Regions from separate parts of the Sphingomonas aliaeris genome, predicted to be linked through region 1. Evidence: riboswitches for the same ligand, from Rfam matches in the RefSeq annotation. Region 1 holds a riboswitch; the other holds the start of a gene.

Region 1 (3,384 bases):
CTGGCCCCGGGGGACGACCGCTGGCAGGCTTGGGAATGGCCGGGCGGGCTGGAGGATCCGCGCGTTATTACGGCACCCGACGGGACGTTCGTCTGCACCTACACGGCATTCGACGGAAAGGTCGGATGCCTGTTCGTCGCGACGTCGCGCGACCTGCGCGTCTGGACCAAGCACGGTCCCGCCTTTGCTGGCAGTCCCTACGTCCGCCGTCCGACCAAGGCCGGGGCGATCTTGACCGAGCTGCGCGACGGCCGGCTGGTTGCCGCGCAGGTCGACGGTAAATTCTGGATGTATTGGGGCGAGGGAACGATCTTCGCTGCGACGTCCGCCGATCTGATCCGCTGGACGCCGCTGGAGGCCGACTCATCTCCCGACAAGTATCTCACCTGGGATCCCGAAGTGTCCGGGCCGATGGGTCACTGGCAGCTGGAACGCGTCGCCGGCCCACAAGGCCTGCGCTCACTCGCCGGCCCGCGCCGTACACGTTTCGATTCGCTGCTCACCGAACCGGGCCCGCCGCCGGTGCTTACCCCAAACGGGATCGTCCTGATCTATAACGGCGCCAACCATTATAAGGGCGGCGCCCCGGACACCCCGCCCTTCGCTTATCAGCCCGGCCAGTTGCTCTTCGATCCCGCTGACCCGACCGCGGTGATCGGTCGTCTCGAACGGCCGTTTCTGACGATCGACAGTTCAGAGGCCCAGGGTCAGATCGGCAACGTCTGCTTCGCTGAAGGGCTCGTCGCCTTCGACGGCCAATGGCTGCTATACTCGGGTCTTGCTGATTCCCGGATCGGCGTTTCCGTCGCCCCGATCGGTTTCCACGTCTGACAGTTGTCGGACCTCCATCAACGGATCGTCATCACCTTTCGTACAGCCACCGCAGTTCAGCCAACCAACGATCTAACGGTATAACGATATAAGGATGTCTTTATATCATGGTTGACACTCGCTCTCCGATGGTGTTGAACAGCGACGTCGAGGTTCCTCATTCCAGGCATGGCGATAAGGCTAAGACGGGAAGCCGGTGATCCTCTTCGGGGGAAAATCCGGCGCTGCCCCCGCAACTGTAAGCGGCGAGCGGCGGTTCCATTTCGTGTCACTGGGCTTTTTGCAAAAGAGCTTGGGAAGGCCGGAACCACCGCGTTGACCCGTGAGCCAGGAGACCTGCCTCCGACGCGATAACGTTCTTCGGACGGGGGTTCCTCCGGTGGATCGCGCTTGACGCAAATCCAGTGGCTCACGCCATCCGGTCCTGTCGACGTTCCGCGCGCTCTTGTCTCCCCCGCCCGGCAAAAGCAGGTGAGACATGACCAATAGCGGCTTTACCTTCACGATCAGCAGCATTCCGTTCGACGAGGACTATCGCCCCGCCGACAGCACGCGGATCACGACCAACTTCGCCAATCTTGCGCGCGGGGAAAGCCGACGGGAGAATTTGCGCAACACGCTGAAGATGATCGATAATCGCTTCAATTCGCTGATGCATTGGGACAATCCGGCAGGTGACCGCTATTCCGTCGAACTCACGATCATTTCCGCCGCCTTGCAGATCGATGCACGGTTCGGCGAGCAGCCGTTCCCGCTGATCGAGATACTGCAGACGACCGTTATCGACAGACGGACCGACACGCGCATCCCCGGAATGGTCGGAAACAATTTCTCGTCCTACGTCCGGGATTACGATTTCAGTATCTGCCTGCCCGACCATCTCAGCCACGCCCCGAATGGCGGCCCGCCGGAGGAGTTCGGCGATCTGCATGGCAAGCTCTTCAAGCAGTTCCTGAAGTCCGATGCCTATCGCGACATCGCGGCCAAACCCCCGGTCATCTGCCTGAGCGTTTCGAGCAAGGAGATCTATCACCGCACGACGAACGAACATCCCGTGCTTGGGATGGAATATCGCAACGACCGCTTCTCGGGCACCGATAGGTATTTCGCGAAGATGGGCATGGCAGTGCGCTATTTCATGCCGCGCCACGGCGTTGCCCCGCTGGCCTTCTATCATTCGGGCGATCTGGTCGGCGGTTATAGCGATATCGAGCTGGCCAGCACGATCAGCACGATGGAGACGTTTCAGAAAATATACCGCCCCGAAATCTACAACGCCAATTCGGTGGCGGCGGAACACTATCAGCCCAGCCTGCACTATCAGGACTATTCGCTGACCCGCATCGTCTACGATCGCGACGAGCGAAGTAGCCTGGCGATCGAACAGGGCAGGTTCGCCGAACGGCATTTCATCAAACCGCACGCCGCGATGTTGGCGCAATGGTCCGCGACCTGCGGCCTGTGAACGATCAAAAAAGCCGGGATATTCTATCATGACGATTATGTTGCCGACCACCACTGCGGGCAGCCTGCCCAAGCCTTCCTGGCTGGCCCAGCCGGAAACGCTCTGGTCGCCGTGGAAGCTGGAGGGGGCCGAACTGGCGGCCGGAAAGCGGGATGCGCTTCGCCTGGCGCTGGACGATCAACGGCAAGCCGGCATCGATATCGTCGGCGATGGCGAACAGACGCGCCAGCATTTCGTGACGACGTTCGTCGAACATCTCAGCGGCGTGGATTTTGAAAAGCGGGAGGTCGTCAGGATCCGCAATCGTTACGATGCGAGCGTACCGACGGTGGTCGGTGCCGTCTCGCGCCCCAAACCGGTCTTCGTCGACGATGCCAAATACCTGCGGTCGCTGACGGATCGGCCGATCAAATGGACCCTGCCGGGGCCAATGACGATGATCGATACCCTCTACGACGATCATTACCGCAGCCGCGAGAAGCTGGCCTGGGAGTTTGCCAGGATCCTGAACGAGGAAGCGAAAGAACTGGAAGCCGCGGGCGTCGACATCATCCAATTCGACGAACCGGCGTTCAACGTCTTTTTCGACGAAGCGAACGACTGGGGGATTGCCACGCTGGAACGGGCTGCCGAAGGTCTGAAGGCCGAGACTGCCGTGCACATCTGCTACGGTTACGGGATCAAGGCCAATACCGAGTGGAAGAAGACGCTCGGATCGGAGTGGCGGCAATACGAGCGAACCTTCCCCAATCTGCAAAAGTCGCGGATCGATATCATATCGCTGGAATGTCAGAATTCACGTGTGCCGATGGATCTGATCGAGCTCGTCCGGGGCAAGAAGGTGATGGTCGGCGCGATCGACGTGGCGACCACTGATATCGAGACACCGGAGGAGGTGGCCGATACCCTGCGCAAGGCGCTCAAGTTCGTGGATGCGGACAAGCTCTATCCCGCCACGAACTGCGGCATGGCGCCGCTGTCCCGCGATATCGCCAAGGGTAAGCTGAGGGCGTTGGGCGCGGGTACGGAGATCGTCCGACGAGAACTTTCGACCGGACCGGGATGATCGTCAGATCGGTTCTTCAACG
Region 2 (3,384 bases), 1.1 Mb from region 1:
CGGTATCGGCGACCTGGGGCCGATGCTGGCAGAGGCGCTGGATGCGGTGTTCGTGCGCCAGACCTATTCCCGACTGGTGATCGACTGCAACCGCGATCCGGCGCGCGCCGATGCCATGCCGGAGGTCAGCGACTTGACCGTGATTCCGGGGAATCGTGGACTGACCGATGACGACCGTGTGGCCCGCGTTGCGGCGATCCAGACGCCCTATCAAACCGCGATCGGCGCGGAGATCGCGCGGCGCGACGCGGCGGGGCAGGGGACGATCCTGGTATCGTTGCACAGCTTCACTCCGGCGATGCAGCGCGTGCCACGCCCGTGGGAAGTCGGGGTTCTTCACGATGGCGGCGATACGACGTTCGCGCATGCCCTGCTGCATGCCTTCCGTGCGGATCCTGCACTGACGGTCGGGGACAACGAACCATACAGTATGGATGCGATCGACTATACGATCCCGCTCCACGCCTATCCGGCGCGCCGGCCCTATGCGGAGATCGAGGTGCGGCAGGATTTGATCGGCACGATGGAAGGCTGTTCGGACTGGTCCGCGAGTCTCGCGGTCGCCTTGCGGGCGGCCGAAGCCAGCATTGCGAGACGGTAGGTCATGCCGAATTGGGCGTGGCTGGCGATCGCAATCGTATCGGAAGTCGTCGCGACATCGTTCCTGAAGGCGACCGAAGGCTTCTCCCGGCCAGTCCCGTCGATCATCGTCGCGATCGGATACGCCGCCGCCTTCTATTTCCTGTCGTTCGCATTGCGATCGATCCCGGTAGGCGTGGCCTATGCGATCTGGTCGGGCGCGGGAGTTGTGATGGTCACCGGCGTGGCGTGGATCGCTTATGGGCAGAAACTGGATGCGGTAGCGCTGGGCGCGATCGGCTTGATCGTGGCGGGGGTTGTTATCCTCAACCTGCGGCCGGGCCACGGCTGACGCGCCGGGCACCGACGTCTGGCAGCACGCAATTTCATTTGCGCAGCGCAGCATTTCCACTATGGGCGCGATCGAGACCGGGTGGTTCCCATCCGGTTTCGCATGATCGCGCCGGTGCCTCGAAAGAGGCTCAAATGTGGAATGCGGTGCGGGAAGGTTTCTTCCCAAAGCCGCGGCTGTCCCTGCAACTGTAAGCGGAGAGCGCGATGCACATGTCCTGCCGGCCCGAAAGGGTCCGGACAGGGCGGCCACTGGATCCAAACGGATCTGGGAAGGCGTGCATCGAGCCTTGACCCGTGAGCCAGGAGACCTGCCGGCGCTGTCGCTCATGCTCTCGGATCCAGGGGTTGGCCGGGGCACGGAACGAGTCCGTTCGAGCGACGAACCGTGCGGCTGGGGCCGCACACGGTGTCGAGGCAGCCGGGCTCCGCGTCCGTTCGGCTGAACCGACGCCGTCGTCGCGTTCGCGCGGTCGATCGGCCCCCGTTGCTTCGTCCACGACGGCGCGGGGGACTGACCTGATGAGAATGATTGCCGTATCCATCGTAGCGCTGGTCGCTGCAACGCCTGCGCTGGCCCAGACCGCGCAGGACAAGACCGTTTTCGATACATCTGCCACCGACGCGTCGGGATCGGATGCCGCGGACGACGCCGTCGTCGTCACGGCGTCGCGGTCGGGCAGCGGCACCGAAGTTCGCGATCTTCCCGCCTCCGTCGCCGTGCTGTCCGCCGAACAGATGGAACAGCGCCAGACGCGGCTGGTGTCCGACATCCTGCGCGACGTGCCCGGCGTCGCGGTCAACCGCTCGATCGGCGGGCTGACCGACGTGCGTATCCGCGGTAGCGAGGCGAACCACGTCCTCGTCCTGATCGACGGGATCGAGGCATCCGACCCGTATCAGGGCCAGTACGATTTCGGCACGCTGATCGCCGATGACGGCGCACGCGTCGAGGTGCTGCGCGGTCAGCAATCCTCGCTCTACGGCTCCGACGCGATCGGCGGCGTCATCCAGTACATCACGCCGACCGGCGCGGAAAACCAGGGGCTCAGCGCACGGGTCGAGGGCGGGTCGTTCCGGACGGCGGCAGGCGCGGCACGCTTTGGCGGGGTGTCCGGTAATATCGACTATGCGCTGTCGGGTACGCTGTATCGCACGGACGGCACGCCGACCGATCGGGAGGGGACGCGCGACATCGGTTACACCGGCATCGGCGCCAGCGCGAAGGTCAACTGGACACCGTCGGACGTGCTCAAGCTGACAGGCGTGGGCCGCTACAGCTATACCGATGCGCTCAGCAACGATTCCGCATTCTCCGGCCCGCGCTTCGGGTTCATCGTCGATACGCCGGGCACGCATTTCAAGAACAAGGCCTATTACGGCTTGGTCCGCGCCGCGCTGTCGCTGGCGGATGGACGTTGGAACACGTCGCTGACCGGGCAGGTCGCCGATACCACGCGTACCGGCTACAGCGCCTTCGGGATCGATTATGGCGACAAGGGGCAACGCTACAAGGCGTCGTTCGAGTCCAGCCTCGCGTTCGGCACTGACGCCTTTCGCAGCAAGCTGACGGGTGCGGTCGATTACGAGCGCGAACAGTTCCGCAACACCGCTGTCTCGCCATTCGCGTTCAGCGGGCGGAAGTCGACCGAGAATTGGGGCTTCGTGGGACAATATGAAGGGACGATCGCCGACGCACTCGTCATCGGGGGCTCGGTCCGTCACGACCAGAACGACCGCTTCGCCGATGTCACGACGTACCGCGTCCAGGCGGGGTACCGCCTGCCGTTCGGCCTGCGGGCGCGGGGTGCGTACGGCACGGGCGTGAAGAACCCGGGCTATTTCGAACTCTTCGCCTTTGCGGACGGTCGCTATATCGGCAATCCGAACCTGAAGCCGGAGAAGTCGAAGGGCTGGGAAGCCGGGCTGGATCAGGAATTCGCCGGTGGCAAGGCGACGATCGGCGCGACCTATTTCGATAGCAAGCTGCAGGACGAGATCTTCACTACGTTCCCGGGGCCGACCTTCGTGGCGACGCCGGCCAATCGGACGACGCGGTCCCAGCAGCGCGGCGTTGAGGTTTTCGCCTCGGCCCGTCCCGTCGAGCAATTGCGCTTCGATCTTGCCTATACGTATCTGAACGCCCGCGAGAACGGCACGGTCGAACTGCGCCGGCCCAAGCATATCGGCAGCTTCAACACGACCGTGTTCAGCCTGGACAAGCGCTTCTCCTCGACGCTCAGCGTGCGCTACAATGGCCGGCAGGACGATAACGCGTTCATCGACCCGAGCTTCGTGCCGGTGCGCGTGTCGTTGCAGGAATATGTGCTGGTGAACCTCAACGGCGAATACAGGCTGAGCGATCGCTTCTCGGTCTTCGGTCGGGTCGAGAACCTGTTCAACGAACGCTATGAGGAAGTGTTCAGCTTCGCGACGCCGGGACGCGGTGCCTAT

What was found. A riboswitch is a leader RNA that binds a small molecule or an ion and turns the genes downstream of it on or off. The one in region 1 is predicted to bind cobalamin.
Region 2: another riboswitch for cobalamin. It lies ahead of H5J25_RS10525 (TonB-dependent receptor plug domain-containing protein); the one in region 1 lies ahead of H5J25_RS15665 (DUF1852 domain-containing protein).

Annotation. Positions count from the first base shown of each region.
Region 1 covers NZ_CP061035.1:3,325,039-3,328,422, reverse strand. Annotated here, with positions in the region: gene H5J25_RS15670 (glycoside hydrolase family 130 protein) at 1-831, shown strand, start outside; cobalamin riboswitch at 965-1,189, shown strand; gene H5J25_RS15665 (DUF1852 domain-containing protein) at 1,310-2,296, shown strand; gene H5J25_RS15660 (methionine synthase) at 2,325-3,362, shown strand.
Region 2 covers NZ_CP061035.1:2,239,548-2,242,931, reverse strand. Annotated here, with positions in the region: gene H5J25_RS10535 (N-formylglutamate amidohydrolase) at 1-601, shown strand, start outside; gene H5J25_RS10530 (DMT family transporter) at 605-931, shown strand; cobalamin riboswitch at 1,027-1,263, shown strand; gene H5J25_RS10525 (TonB-dependent receptor plug domain-containing protein) at 1,453-3,384, shown strand, end outside.